2 regions of the Acetanaerobacterium sp. MSJ-12 genome follow, and region 1 is predicted to be linked to the other one. Evidence: a T-box and tRNA genes for the amino acid it is inferred to sense, from the RefSeq annotation. Region 1 holds a T-box; the other holds one or more tRNA genes.
The links. A T-box is a leader RNA that pairs with one kind of tRNA and senses whether it is charged. The one in region 1 lies ahead of pheS (phenylalanine--tRNA ligase subunit alpha), so its partner is inferred to be a tRNA-Phe.
Positions count from the first base shown of each region.

Region 2: it has a tRNA-Phe gene. The T-box ahead of pheS (phenylalanine--tRNA ligase subunit alpha) is inferred to sense a tRNA for this amino acid. The anticodon was not compared.

Region 1 covers NZ_JAHLPK010000009.1:49,440-57,000, forward strand. Annotated here, with positions in the region: gene KQI11_RS10500 (leucine-rich repeat protein) at 1-2,119, opposite strand, end outside; gene KQI11_RS10505 (IreB family regulatory phosphoprotein) at 2,413-2,658, opposite strand; gene pheT (phenylalanine--tRNA ligase subunit beta) at 2,735-5,110, opposite strand; gene pheS (phenylalanine--tRNA ligase subunit alpha) at 5,609-6,622, opposite strand; T-box leader at 6,726-6,962, opposite strand; gene acpS (holo-ACP synthase) at 7,155-7,508, shown strand.
Region 2 covers NZ_JAHLPK010000003.1:219,045-226,605, reverse strand. Annotated here, with positions in the region: gene lysA (diaminopimelate decarboxylase) at 1-1,162, shown strand, start outside; gene KQI11_RS04790 (YerC/YecD family TrpR-related protein) at 1,355-1,660, shown strand; gene KQI11_RS04785 (class I SAM-dependent DNA methyltransferase) at 1,650-2,417, shown strand; gene hslO (Hsp33 family molecular chaperone HslO) at 2,418-3,299, shown strand; tRNA gene KQI11_RS04775 (tRNA-Asp) at 3,397-3,473, shown strand; tRNA gene KQI11_RS04770 (tRNA-Phe) at 3,480-3,555, shown strand; tRNA gene KQI11_RS04765 (tRNA-Gly) at 3,561-3,636, shown strand; tRNA gene KQI11_RS04760 (tRNA-Cys) at 3,714-3,787, shown strand; gene KQI11_RS04755 (N-acetylmuramoyl-L-alanine amidase) at 3,907-4,638, shown strand; gene adhE (bifunctional acetaldehyde-CoA/alcohol dehydrogenase) at 5,014-7,561, shown strand, end outside.

The DNA.
Region 1 (7,561 bases):
GGTTGAGGGCGACGGCGGGGTGGTCCGGTCCCTCCACTGTCACGGTGGAGAGCTGGGCCAGGGCGGCGTTGAGGGCGTCCTGCGCCCCGGCGGAGAGCGCAGTGCCGCCCTTTTTCAGGGCCTCGGTGTGCACCTTGGCGGCGAGGGCGGCCTCCTCCTCCGCGGCCTGCTCTTCGGGGGCGAGATCGCCGTCCAGCGGGGGCAGGGCGTCGATCATCTCCTCGGCCTCCTCCGCCCGCAGGGGGGCAAAGGTGACCTGCAGGGTGTGGGGCCCGCTGATTTGGGGGAAGGTGTAGCGCCCTGTCGCCGCCACCGGGACGCCGTCGGCCAGAACGGCGTCCACCCGGTAGCCGGGGTCGGGGGAGAGGCGGTAGACCGCGTCCTCCCCCCAGAGGATCTCCCCCTCCCGGCTGACAGCGCCGCCCGCCCCCGCCTCGACGGCGATGTCCGGGGCCGGGTGCAGGGTCAGCGCCACCTCGCCGCCCGCGCCCCGGTAGTTGTCGCTGTCGGGCTCAAAGGTCCAGCGGTAGTTGGCGGTGCCGGCCACCGGGGTCTGGCCCTCCTCCCAGGCGATGGCGCCGGGGGTGCTGCCCTCGCCCAGGGCCAGGGTGGGGAGGCCGGACCCCAGCGGGGCGTCCCCGGCGCAGACGGGCAGCACGGTGGCGTCGGCCGGCTGGATGTCGAGGTAGAAGTAGTGGGTCTGGCTCTTGTAGAAGTTGGTCTTGGTGGCGTAGTCGTAGCCGTAGACGGTCACCTGGTACCAGTCGCCGCCGCCGGGGGCGCTGTCGGCCACGTCGACGGCAGTCCAGCAGTTGTCGGCGGACCACCTGTCTTTGTCCTTTTGGTAGTTGTGGACCTTGGTCCACATGCAGTAGAAAAAGACCTCGTCGCCCTTGAGGGGGTGGGAGATGTCGATTTTCAACTCGGCGGGCCGGCCGTCATACACCTTGGAGACCCGGCTGTCGCTGGGGGTCAGCACCGGGTCGGCGTAGCCGCGAACGGGGTAGAGGGTGGCGCCGCTCACCGCGCTGGTGGGGGAGACGGCGCTCCCCCCCTCGGCAAAGCTCCACCGGGTCAGGTAGCCGCTGCCGCCGTCGTCCGCCGGCAGGGCAAAGCTATTGTCCGTCGCCCAGTGGCCGTCTGCGCCCTTGACCAGGTTGAGGGGGCGGCCAAAGAGCCGCTCGAGGGCGGGGGCCGAGCCGTCGGTATAGGAGACGCGCACCGGGTAGCCCAGCAGCTTTTTGGCGTCGGCATAGGTGAGGGATTGGCTGTAGGCGGCGTAGTTCTCCCCGGTGCAGAGGAGGGCGGTCAGCCGGGTGCAGCTGCGAAAGGCGGTGCCGCCGTTTTCCAGAACGACCGCGGGGTCTGTGGGGAGGACGGCGGTGGAGTAATTGGTCCCGTAAAAGGCCTGGGAGCCCAGGAAGGTCAGCCCCTCGGGCAGGACCAGGGTGCCGGTGAGGGCGGTGCAGGACTGAAAGGCCTGGGCGCCGATCTTCTCGAGGGACTTCGGGAGGGCCAGTTCCCCCGACAGACCGGTGCAGCCTGAAAAGGCCGCGTTTTCAATGGCGGTCAGCCCGGCGGGAAAATGCACCCCCGTGAGGCCGGTGTTGTACTTGAAGGCCCCCTGCCCCAGGGTGGTGAGGGCGTCGGGCAGGTCGAGGGAGCCGGTGAACCGGCAGCCCATAAAGGCCTGTTTGCCGATGGTCTCCAGCGAGGCGGGGAGGGCCAGCGGGCCGGTGAGCTCGCTGTGGCTGTCAAAGGCCATCTCCCCGATCTGGACCAGATGGGTCGCCTGGGAGAGGTCCAGCGAGGTGAACCGGCAGTCCTTGTACGAGGGGTGGGTGTTGTTGTAAAAGGCCAGATCGCCGATGGCGGTCACCGGCTTGCCGCCGATGGTTTCGGGGATGGCGATGGCGATGTCCCCCCTCTGCGCCTCGGTGAGGGAGGCGAGGTACCGGTCGTCAAAGCCGGTGACGGCGACCCCGTCCCCCGCCGCCGCCCAGGTGAAGACCGGCCCGGCATAAGGGGCCTCCTCCGCCCAGGTGGAGAGCGACAGGGCGGCCAGCGCCACCAGCAGGGCGAGGGCGACCATCCCCCGCTGTCTCTTTGCAAATCTCACGGTAAAACCCCCTCTTTTTGCCAACTGGCCCCGCAGCAGGGGCGAATGCGGCGACCGGCCGCCGCCATTCCCCGTGCAGAAGACCCTGTGGCTTTGCGCCCCTGCCTGTTTGCAGGGGCGCCCGTTTATTTCCCCTTTGCAAGATGTAAAATTATTTCCCCTTTATGATACATCTCTGTCAGGGCCTTGGCAAGGAAAACAAAAAAGGGGCGCGAACTCCCGAAGGGGGAGTCCGCGTCCCTTTACCGCCGTCCCGGCAGGGGGCGGCGGGCGGATCTCAGATGGCAGAGCGCCTATTCGCCCAGGTAGGATTTGACCAGGGTGCGCAGCAGTTCGTCGCGGTCCAGCTTGCGCACCAGACTGCGGGCGTTGTCGTAGGTGGTGATGTAGGTGGGGTCCTCGGACAGGATGTACCCCACGATCTGGTTGATGGGGTTGTAGCCCTTGTGTTTCAGGGCGTCGTAGACCTGGGTGAGGATGCGGCGGGTCTCGTCCTCCTTGTCCTCATAGATGGAAAAGGTCATGGTTTTGTCCTGCATAGCGATCACCTCTCTTTGTAGGATACACTATCCTGCCCCAAGAATCAAGAAAAATGCCGTCCACATCTGGAAAATATTAGCTGCGCAGGGTGATGCCCAGGGGCTTCAGCGCCGCCAGCACCCGCTCCACGGCCGCGTCGGCGTGCTCGTCCTTGAGGGTCTCGCTGTCCGAGCGGAAGATCAGCTTGTAGGCGACGCTCTTTTTCCCCTCGCCGATCTGCTTGCCGCGGTAGATGTCGAAGAACTCCACCCCTTCCAGCAGGCTGCCGGCGCTCTCGGCGATGGCGCGGGAGATGTCGCCCACCAGCACCGCCTCGTCGCAGACCAGGGCCAGGTCGCGGGTGGTGGCGGGGAACTTGGGCAGCGGCCGGTAGCTGATTTCCCTGCGGGCGTTTTTCAGCAGCCCCGCCAGGGGGATGCGGGCCAGATAGACCTTCTGCTTGATGCCGTAGTTCTGGGCCACGTGGGGGTGGATCTCGCCCAGGGTGCCCGCCTCTTCCCCGCCCAGCAGCAGCTTGGCGCAGCGGCCGGGGTGGAAGGTGGGGTCGCTCTTTTCGGGCAGGAAGACGGCGTCTTTCACCCCTGTGGCCTCCAGCAGGTTCTCCACGACCCCCTTGAGGCGGTAGAAGTCGCTCTCCCCGCCGTACATCCCGACGAGGACGGCCTCGCTCTCGTCGGGCAGGTCGTCGGGGCCGCCCTGTTTGCGGTACTCGGTGGCGATCTCGTACATCTGGCAGCAGAGGTTGCGGTTGGCGTAGTTGCGGGCCAGCACCTCCAACATGGAGGGGATGGCGGTGGTGCGCATGACGCTGGTGTCCTCGCCCAGGGGGTTGCGGATGGTGACGCTGTCGCGCAGGGGGCTCTCGGCGGGCAGGTCGATCTTGTCGTAGTACTTGGGGCTGATGAAGGTGTAGGTGATGATCTCGTTGAGCCCCATCCCCACCAGGGCGCCGCCCACGGCGCGCTTGAATTTCTGCTCCTCGGTCAGCTCGGCCTCGTCGGCGGTCTTGGCCAGGGTGGCGGGGATCTTGTCGTAGCCGTAGATGCGGGCGATCTCCTCGGCCACGTCGGCCTTGTGCTCCACGTCGGCGCGGAAGGTGGGCACCACCACGTCGCCGCCGTCGATGCCAAAGCCCAGGCGGGTCAGGTACTCCTCCATCTCGCTGCGGGGGATGTCGATGCCCAAAAAGCGGTTCATGTAGCCCTCGTCCAGGGCGATCTTCCAGGGCTTCAGCGGGTTTTTGTAGCAGTCGATCACCCCGCCGACCACCTCGCCGCAGCCCAGCTCCTCCACCAGCTGGCAGGCGCGCATCAGGGCGCTCATGCAGGTGTTGGGGTCGAGCCCCTTCTCATAGCGGGCCGAGCTCTCGCTGCGCAGCCCCAGCTTCTTGCTGGTGCGGCGGACCGAGGGGCCCGAGAAGCAGGCGCCCTCGAAGATGACGGTGGTGGTCTCGTCGCTGATGCCCGACTGCTCGCCGCCCATGATGCCGGCGACCACCGAGGGGCCGGCCTCGTCGGCGATGACCAGCATTTCGGGGGTGAGGGTGCGGTCCACGTCGTCCAGGGTGACCAGGTGTTCTCCCTCTCTGGCGGTGCGGACGATGATGTGGTGCCCGGCGACCCGGTCGTAGTCAAAGGCGTGCATGGGGTTGCCGTACTCCAGCATCACATAGTTGGTGATGTCGACGATGTTGGAGATGGGGCGCACCCCGCAGACCCGCAGCCGGTCGCGCATCCACTTGGGGGAGGGGCCGATCTTGACGTTTTTGATCACCCGGGCGGCGTAGCGCAGGCAGAGGTCGCTCTCCACGTCCACCTTCAGGTAGTCGGCGATGTCGCCGCTCTCGCGCTCCACGGTGGGCGCGGGCAGGTGCAGGGGCCGGTCCAGGGTGGCGGCGGTCTCCCGCGCCAGGCCGATCATCGAGAGGCAGTCGGGCCGGTTGGAGGTGATCTCGAACTCCACCGACAGGTCGTCCAGCTCCAGCGCCTTCACAATGTCCTGGCCGACGACGGCGTCGGGCTCCAGCACCATGATGCCGTCCTCGCGCTGGTCCGGGCAGTCGTGGATGGTGAGGCCCAGTTCGGCAAAGGAGCACATCATCCCGTCGGAGATCTCGCCCCGCAGCTCACCCCGCTGGATGTGCACCCCGCCGGGCAGATTGCTGTCGTGCAGGGCCACCGGCACCTTGTCGCCGGGCTTCAGGTTGGCCGCCCCGGTGCAGATCTGCAGGGGCTCGCCCCGGCCCACCTCCACCTGGCAGACCACCAGTTTGTCGGCGCGCGGGTGGGAGGCGATGGAGACTACCTGTCCCACCACCACGTTTTTGATTTCGTCGGCCAGACTGGACCAGCCCTCGACCTTGGAGCCCGAGAGGCTCATGGCCTCGGCGTAGGCGCGGGGGGCGAGGTCGCAGGGGGTGTAGTCCTGCAGCCATTTATAAGAAAGGTTCATACTCGATTCCTCCATCTGTTTGTGTAAGAAAATGGGATGTTGCCGCCCCTTTTGCGCGGGGCGGAGAGACCGCTTGGCGGCTTCTGACCGCCCACCAATTTCCCGGCGGCGCGGCTGCTGTCCTTGAGGTATCGGGGCGTACCGGTCAACCCCTCGGCACTTGTATCCGGCTTTCTCGGCAGCCCTGCCGGTGCATCCGATGCGCTCGGGAGCCAGCCGTTCTCGGGCGCTCCCGCCGTCCACCTGTCTTCCCAGCGTCGCTGCTGTCCCTGGGGCATCGGGGCACCGGTCAGCCCTTCAGCATTTGTATCCGGCTTTCTCACGGCCCTACCGGCGCATCCGATGCGCCCGGACAGCCAGCCCCTTTTGCGCGGCTCTGCACGAATCTGTTTTTCCGGCAGCTCTGCCGCCGAAAAAACTCCTCTCGCGGTCTTCGCGGCGGAGCGAAGGCCGCGCCGGGGGAGTTTGCGAGGGGGACGGCAGTCCCCTTCGCACCCTTTAGAACTGGTTCAAAAACCGCAGGTCGTTGTCGGAGAACAGCCGCAGGTCGTCGATGTTGTAGCGGCGCATGACGATGCGCTCCAGGCCGATGCCGAAGGCGAAGCCGGAGTACTCCTCTGGGTCGATGCCGCAGTTTTCCAGCACCTTGGGGTGCACCATCCCGCAGCCCAGCAGCTCGATCCACCCCTCGCCCTTGCAGAGGCGGCAGCCCTTGCCGTGGCAGGCGAAACACTGGGTGTCCACCTCGGCCGAGGGCTCGGTGAAGGGGAAGTGGTGGGGGCGAAACCGGGTGACGGTGTCGGGCCCGTAGAGCTTTTTGATGAAGGTGTTGAGGGTGCCCTTCAGGTCGGCCATGGTGATGTTTTTGTCCACCACCAGCCCCTCGATCTGGTGAAAGACCGGGGCGTGGGTGGCGTCCACCGCGTCGGAGCGGTAGACCCGCCCGGGGGCGATGATCTTGATGGGGGGCTTCTGCTGCTCCATCACCCGCACCTGCACTGGGGAGGTCTGGGTGCGCAGCAGCACCTTGTCGGTGATGTAGAAGGTGTCCTGGGTGTCCCGGGCCGGGTGGTCGGGGGGGAGGTTGAGGGCCTCAAAGTTGTAGTAGTCGTACTCCACCTCGGGGCCGGTGGCCACCGAGAAGCCCATCCCCAAAAAGATTTCGGTCAGGTCGTCGAGCACCTGGGTCAGGGGGTGTTTTTTGCCCAGTTTGGGCGCCCGCCCGGGGATGGTGACGTCCAGGGACTCGCTCTCCAGCTGGCGGGCCAGCTTCTCGGCCTTCAGCTGGGCGGTCTTCTGAGCGATGGCCTCCTCAATGCCGCCGCGCACCCGGTTGGCCAGCTGGCCGACCACCGGCCGCTCCTCGGCCGAGAGACCGCCCATCTGCTTCAAGATGGCGGTGAGCTCGCCCTTTTTGCCCAGGTATTTGACCCGCAGCTCGTCAAGCCCCTCCTCGGCGGCGGCGATTTGGGCCAGCGCCTCCTCTTCGATCCTCTTCAGTGCCTCTTTCATCTCTGTACTCCTTTTTTGCGGAGGGGCGTGGGCCCCTCCCGTTTTTTGGCCGCTGCCCCGGCCGGGGAACGGGGGAGAAAACAAAACGGCCTTCGCCCCCTGTTATAGGGACGAAGGCCGTGTCAACAGCTTCCGCGGTACCACCCTGATTTTTGCCAATAGAGCAAACACTCTTTTAACCGTAACGGGGCCTGCCGTCCCCGCCTATTGAGACAAGCCGTTCAGCGGGGCCGCTCGGAAGGGAACTTCGCCGCCCGCCCGCCTCGGGCCCTTTTCAGCGGCCGGGCCCTCTCTGTGAGGCGGTCTGTGGACGGTTACTTTCCTTCGTCACTGCGTTTACTGCCCCTACTCTACCACATTTTTTGGGCGGTTTCAACACCCCGCCCGCCGAATTTTTGAAAAGTCAGACAGAATTTGGTATAGTGGGAAAAGATAACGGGCGCGCGGAAGGGGCCCTTGTCGGCCCGTTTACTGGAAACCCGCCTTTGCCCGGGCCGCCGATACACTGTTTGTAAAGAAGGGGAGTTGTGCTGTGCTGCGCTGTGGGGTGGACATCGTCGAGATCGAGCGGGTGCGCCGCTGCCTGGAAAATCCGCGCTTTTTGGCGCGCTGTTTCACCGAGGGGGAGCGGGCGCTGTTGGCGTCGCGCCGCCACCCGGCCGAGACGGCCGCCGGCATCTGGGCGGCCAAGGAGGCCTTTGTCAAGGCCCTGGGCACCGGCTTTCGCGGGGTCGGCTTTCAGGACATCTCGGTGCTAAGAGACCGCCGGGGCAAGCCGGTGCTCTCCCTCTCCCCCCGCGCCCAGGCGCTGGCGGGGGGCGGGGCCATCGACGTGAGCATCAGCCACGACCGGACCCAGGCCGTGGCCTTTGTGGTGATGCTCTAGCCCGCTCCGGCACATGAACGGCCCCCTCTCTGCATAGAAGTAGAGGGAACCAG
Region 2 (7,561 bases), on a different contig from region 1:
GGCCTTCAAGCAGTCCATCGACCGCTACTACGACGGCAGGGGGCTCTGCACCTATGCCAGCAAGGCCTTTTGCTGCAAGGCGGTCTGCCGCATTGCCCAGGAGGAGGGGCTGGGATTGGACGTGGTGTCCAGTGGGGAGCTCTACACCGCCCTGCAGGCGGGCTTTCCCATGGAGCGGGTCTACTTTCACGGCAACAACAAGACCCCGGCCGAGCTGACCATGGCCCTGGAGAGCGGGGTCGGCCAAATCGTGGTGGACAATCTGGAAGAGCTGCAGCTCGTCGGCAGCCTGTCGCGGGCTGCTGGGCGGGTGACCGACATCCTCTTTCGCATCAAGCCCGGCATCGACGCCCACACCCACGACTTTATCCGCACTGGGCAGATCGACTCCAAGTTCGGCCTGGCCCTGGAAAATGGCGAGGCCATGGAGGCCGTCGACGAGGCCATGGCCATGAAGGGGGTGCGGCTGAAGGGGCTGCACTGCCACATCGGCTCACAGATTTTTGACATCGCCCCCTTCGAGTTGGCGGCCGAGGTGATGATCCGCTTTATGGGCGAGATCCAGCGCAGGTACGGCAGAGTGCTGGAGATCCTCGACCTGGGGGGCGGCTTTGGCATCAAGTACGTCGACTCCGACAACCCCTCCAGCTACGACGAGTACATGCAGCGGGTCTCCAAGGTCATCCACCGCTGCTGTGGCGAGGAGGGGCTGCCCATCCCCTATGTGGTCATCGAGCCGGGTCGCTCTATTGTGGGGCCCGCCGGCACCACCCTCTACACCGTGGGCTCGGTGAAGGAAATCAAAAATGTCCGCACCTATGTGGCCATCGACGGGGGGATGACCGACAACCCCCGCTACGCCCTCTACCAGGCGGCCTACGACGTGCTGGTGGCCAACCGGGCGGCCGAGCCCAAGACCCAGACGGTCACGGTGGCGGGCAAGTGCTGCGAGAGCGGCGACTTGATCCAGGAAAACACCCGCATCCAGGAGGTGGGGCCCGGCGACATCCTGGCGGTGCTGGCCACCGGGGCCTATAACTACTCCATGGCCTCCAACTACAACCGCATCCCCCGCCCGCCGGTGGTGATGGTCTCCCAGGGGGAGAGCCGCCTGGTCGTCCGCCGGGAGAGTTTAGAGGACCTGCTGCGAAACGACCTCTGACAGGGAGGGGTGTCCCGGACCCCTTGAGACAGCTTGTGAAAGCGCGCGGAAACCGGTGTTTCGGCGCGCTTTTTCTTGGGCGAACTGCCGGATTTCTCCATCTCCGCCACAAAAGTGGTGGGGAAGCCTTTACTTTCACAATTTAAGGTGTTAAACTTTAAATCAAGATGATTTGGAAAGGCGGGTTTTTCATTGAACAGCAATCTGTCAAGAGATACCTTTGACGACCTGTTTTCGGCGATCGTGTCCATCGACAACCTGGACGACTGCTATGACTTTTTTGACGACCTCTGCACCATTCAGGAGCTCAAGGCCATTGCCCAGCGCTTTCACGTGGCGCGGATGCTGCGGCAGAAAAAGGTCTACAGCGACATCGTCAAGGAGACCGGCGCCTCGACGGCGACCATCAGCCGGGTCAACCGCTCCCTTCTCTACGGGTGCGGCGGCTACGACAAACTGCTGGACTCGATGGCGGGAGAGACCGACCTTGAAGGGTAGACAGCAGAATTTCTACGGCAATTTTGCCGGCTTTTACGACGCCCTCACCGAAAACGTGGACAGGGCGCGTATGGCCGGCTTTATTGTGGAAAAGCTGGCAGAGCAGGGGATCGACGGCGGCATCGTGCTGGATGCCGGCTGCGGGACGGGGGAACTCTGCCTGCGCCTGGCGCGGGCCGGGTACGACCTCATCGGCGCCGACCCCTCGGAGGAGATGCTGGAGATCGCCCGGGAGCGGGTGATGGAGAGCGGGGAGGACATCCTGTTGTTGGGCCAGGGGATGGAGGAGCTCGATTTGTACGGGACCATCCGCGCCGCCGTCTCCACCCTGGACACCGTCAACCACCTGCCCGACCGGGAGGCGGTCCGCCGCGCCTTCTCCCGCGTCTCCCTGTTCATGGAGGAGGGCGGCGTCTTCCTCTTTGACGTCAACACCCGCTACAAGCACGCCCAGGTGCTGGGGAACAACGCCTACCTCTACGACCTGGGCGACCTCTACTGCGGCTGGCAGAACGAGTGGCGGGAGGAGGAAGGGGTGACCGACATCTCCCTCACCTTTTTTGAAGAGGGGGAGGACGGCCGGTTTGCCCGCTGTGACGAGTGTTTTTCAGAGACCTGGTATGCCCCTGAATTTTTGCAGGCGGCCTTGGAAGAGGCTGGATTTGCGCTGCTGCAGCGCTTTGACGGGTATCGTGACCGCCCGGTGACAGAGAAGAGTCAGCGGGTGGTATACCTGGCCAAGAAGGAGGGAAAATAGATGGGACGTGTACTGCGCGCCATCAGTGAAAATGGGGGAGTGGTGATGACCGCCATCGACTCCACCGACGTTGTCGCCCGGGCCGAGCAGATCCACGAGAGTTCTGCCGTGGTCACTGCCGCTCTGGGCAGGTTGCTCACCGCTGCCTCCATCATGGGCTGCGGCCTGAAGGGGAAGGAACAGAGCGTCACCCTGCGCCTCAGCGGCGGGGGGCCGGCGGGGAATGTCATCGCCGTCTCCGACGCCTGGGGCAATGTGCGGGGCACCGTCAGCCAGCCGGTGGTGGAACTGCCCCTCAACCCCTACGGAAAGCTGGATGTGGGCGGCGCGGTGGGGCGGGATGGCACCCTGACGGTCATCCGCGACACCGGCATGAAAGACCCCTATGTGGGTAGTGTGCCCCTGGTGAGCGGCGAGGTGGCCGAGGACGTGACCGCCTATTATGCCGCCAGCGAGCAGGTCCCCACCGTCTGCGCCCTGGGGGTGCTGGTCAATCCCGACTTGACGGTGCGGGCGGCCGGCGGCTTTTTGGTGCAGCTCCTCCCCGGCGCGCTGGAGGAGGAGATCGAGCAGCTGGAGGGCAACCTCAAAGAGCTGCCCTCCGTCACCCGGATGCTCGAGGGCGGGATGTCTCTGGAGCAGATCATCGAGCGGGTGCTCGACGGCTTTGCCCCCAATATCCTGGACGAGTTCCCGGTGGAGTACCGCTGCAACTGCTCCCGCCAGCGGGTGGAGAAGGCGCTGCTCAGCCTGGGGAACGAGGAGCTGCAGGAAATGATCGACGAGGGGGAGCCGGTGGAGGTCTGCTGCCACTTCTGTGAAAGAAAATACAACTTCACCCAAGAAGAGCTAAAAAATTTGAAAAATCCTATTGACAGATAAACACATCTCCTGTATACTAATAAACGTTGTCGGACAAGAAACGGCAACCCTGAAAGAGGTCAAAAAGTTCCGCTTTTCTCTTTCAGTTGGTATACATGGCCCGGTAGTTCAGTTGGTTAGAACGCTAGCCTGTCACGCTAGAGGTCGAGGGTTCGAGCCCCTTCCGGGTCGCCAATGTGTGCCTCTGTAGCTCAGTCGGTAGAGCAGAGGACTGAAAATCCTCGTGTCATTGGTTCGATTCCGATCGGAGGCACCATTTCCGCGGGTTTAGCTCATCTGGTAGAGCGCCACCTTGCCAAGGTGGAGGTAGCGAGTTCGAGCCTCGTAACCCGCTCCACGAAAAAGGCGCTAAGAAATTAGCGCCTTCCGTTTTACAGAGCCGGTTATGCAGATATTTTGCATAACCGTGAATATGGCGCCATAGCCAAGCGGTAAGGCAGAGGTCTGCAAAACCTTTATCCCCAGTTCAATTCTGGGTGGCGCCTCCATATAAAAGAAAGCCCTGGATCTTTGGTTCAGGGCTTTCTTTTTGTTACCGCGGAAGGGGAGAAAAGGACGAGACATAACCCCTGCCAAAACTGCATACGTTTACCGAGAGGTGAAAAATATGCTGTTTGTCACAAAAAGGTGCAAGCCCCCCTATCTCCTACTGGGGATCTCGGTCCTGTTGGCCCTGGTCATCACCCTCTGCAACTTCACGACTTTTGCCATTGCCAGCGACGCCGACCTCAAAAAGAGCCCGGTCATCATCCTGGACGCGGGCCATGGCGGCTTTGATTCCGGTGCGACGTCGGGCTCGGTGGTGGAGAAGGACATCAACCTGCAAATTGCCCTCAAGCTGCGGGACACCCTTGCCTTTCAGGGATACACCGTCATCATGACCCGGGAGCAGGACACCTCCACCGAGAGCGAGGGGAAAAACCTCTCACAGCGCAAGAAGTCAGACATGCGAAATCGCCTCAAATTGATCAATGACCACCCCAACGCCATCTTCCTCTCCATCCATCAAAACTCCTACCAGAGCGCCAACAAGGGCTCCCAGGTATTTTACAACAAGAAAAACGCCGAGGGCGAGCTGTTGGCCAAGTGTATCCAACAGACCATTCGCGCCAACTTGCAGCCCGAGAGCCACCGGGAACACAAGCCCTCCGGCAAGGAGTACTTTCTGCTGGAAAACAGTACCACACCGGGGGTCCTCATCGAGTGCGGCTTCATCTCCAATTCAGAGGAGCTGGCAAAGCTCAAAGACAGCAGCTACCAGCAGCAGTTGGCCCTCTGCATTTATCAGGGACTCTGTGCCTACCTGGAGCAGTCCTCCCAGTGGCAGGAGTCCCGTTAAGAGACAGAAAACCGTGCCCTCGCACCCAATGGGGAGCGAGGGCACTTTTTGTGCGAAAGAGGGAGCGGGCAGGGGAGATGCTCAAACAAAAATAAGCATTATAATTTCTGCCTGAAAAGGCTTTTCTTATGCAATATGACAGGGTATAATAGGGGAGAAGTGAGATGGCAAATCAACGATTTTCTGTCGGAAAAGGGGGAAGGCCATCAATTTGATGATAAAATCTGCTCAAACAGAAAAAGAATTGTTGGGGAAATAGAAAGTGGTGGACATCGTTAAAAAATTATCAATTACCACTTGAAAAAAGCTCGTCATGCTATATACTTGGATATAGTAAGCAGAGCCACCCAACAACCGCATTGGAGGAAAATCAGTATGGCGAAGAAAAACGAAACCGCACCTGTCCTCATTGACAGCGTCGAGGCGCTGATCGCAAAGATGAAGGCAATGAGAGAGGCGCAGAAGGAATTTGCGACCTTTACTCAGGAACAAGTCGACAAGATTTTCTATGAAGCAGCTATGGCGGCCAACAAGCAGCGCATCCCGCTGGCCAAAATGGCGGTCGAAGAGACCGGCATGGGCGTTGTGGAAGACAAGGTCATCAAAAACCACTACGCCGCCGAATACATCTACAATGCCTACAAGGACACCAAGACCTGCGGCGTTGTCGAGGAAGACCCCGCCTTTGGCATTCAGAAGGTGGCCGAGCCCATCGGCCTGGTGGCTGCGGTCATCCCCACCACCAACCCCACCTCGACTGCCATCTTCAAGACCCTGATTTCCCTGAAGACCCGCAATGCCATCATCATCAGCCCCCACCCCCGCGCCAAGAACTGCACCATCGCCGCCGCCAAGGTGGTTCTGGAGGCAGCGGTCAAGGCCGGCGCCCCCGAGGGCATCATCGGCTGGATCGACGTCCCCTCGCTGGAGTTGACCAATGAGGTCATGCGCAGCGCCGACATCATCCTCGCCACCGGCGGCCCCGGCATGGTGAAGGCGGCCTACTCCTCCGGCAAACCCGCCCTGGGCGTGGGCGCCGGCAACACCCCCGTCATCATCGACGACACCGCCGATGTGCGGATGGCCGTCAACTCCATCATCCACTCCAAGACCTTTGACAACGGCATGATCTGCGCCTCCGAGCAGTCGGTCACCGTGCTGGACAAAGTCTACCAGCAGGCCAAGGACGAGTTCGCCTACCGCGGCTGCTACTTCCTGAAAAAAGACGAGATCGAGAAGGTCCGCAAGACCATCCTCATCAACGGCTCTCTCAACGCCAAGATCGTCGGTCAGTCGGCCTACACCATCGCCAAGCTGGCTGGGGTCAACGTGCCGGAGAGCACCAAGATCCTCATCGGCGAGGTCGAGTCGGTGGACATCTCCGAGGAGTTTGCCCACGAAAAACTCTCCCCGGTGCTGGCCATGTACCGCGCCAAGAGCTTTGACGAGGCCCTGCAGAAGGCCGCTCAGCTGGTCGCCGACGGCGGCTACGGCCACACTGCCTCCCTCTACGTGCACCCCGCCCAGAAGGAGAAGATCGCCAAGCACGCGGCTGCCATGAAGACCTGCCGCGTCCTCATCAACACCCCCTCCTCCCACGGCGGCATCGGCGACCTCTACAACTTCAAGCTGGCTCCCTCCCTGACCCTGGGCTGCGGCTCCTGGGGCGGCAACTCGGTTTCTGAAAACGTGGGCGTGAAACACCTGCTGAACATCAAAACCGTGGCCGAGAGGAGAGAGAATATGCTCTGGTTCAGAACCCCTGAAAAGGTCTACTTCAAGAAGGGCTGCATGCCGGTCGCTCTGGACGAGCTGGGCAAGGTCATGCACAAGAAGAAGGCCTTCATCGTCACCGATACCTTCCTGTACAAAAACGGCTATGTCCACCCCATCGAGGCCAAACTCGACGAAATGGGCATTCAGCACACCTGCTTCTTCGACGTGGCCCCCGATCCGACCCTGGGCTGCGCCAAGGCCGGCGCCAAGGCCATGGCCGATTTTGAGCCCGACACCATCATCGCCTTGGGCGGCGGTTCCGCCATGGATGCCGCCAAGATCATGTGGGTGATGTACGAGCATCCCGACGTGAACTTTGAGGATATGGCCATGGACTTCATGGACATCCGCAAGCGCGTTTACACCTTCCCGAAGATGGGGGAGAAGGCCTACTTTGTCGCCATCCCGACTTCTTCCGGCACCGGTTCCGAGGTGACCCCCTTCGCCATCATCACGGACGAGAACAGCGGCGTGAAATACCCCCTGGCCGACTACGAGCTGCTGCCGAACATGGCCATCGTCGACGTGGACAACATGATGACCCAGCCCAAGGGCCTGACCAGTGCCTCCGGCATCGACGTCATGACCCACGCCCTGGAAGCCTATGTCTCCATCATGGCCTCCGACTACACCGACGGTCTGGCCCTCAAAGCCATCAAGAGCGTCTTTGAGTACCTGCCCTCCGCCTACGAGAACGGCGCCAACGACCCCAAGGCCAGAGAGATGATGGCCAACGCCTCCTGCCTGGCCGGTATGGCCTTCGCCAACGCCTTCCTGGGCCTCAACCACTCCATGGCGCACAAACTGGGCGCCTTCCACCACCTGCCCCACGGCGTGGCCAACGCAGTCATCCTCACCGAGGTCATGCGCTTCAACGCCGTCGAAGTCCCCACCAAGATGGGCACCTTCTCCCAGTACGAGTACCCCCATGCCCTGGCCCGCTACGCCGAGATTGGCCGTTTTGTCGGCCTGAGTGGCAAAAACGACCAGGAGGTCTTCGACAAGCTCTGTGCCAAGCTGGAAGAGCTCAAAGAGGCCATCGGCATCAAGAAGACCATCAAGGACTACGGGGTCGACGAGAAGTACTTCCTGGACACCCTGGACGACATGGTGGAGCAGGCCTTTGACGACCAGTGCACCGGCGCCA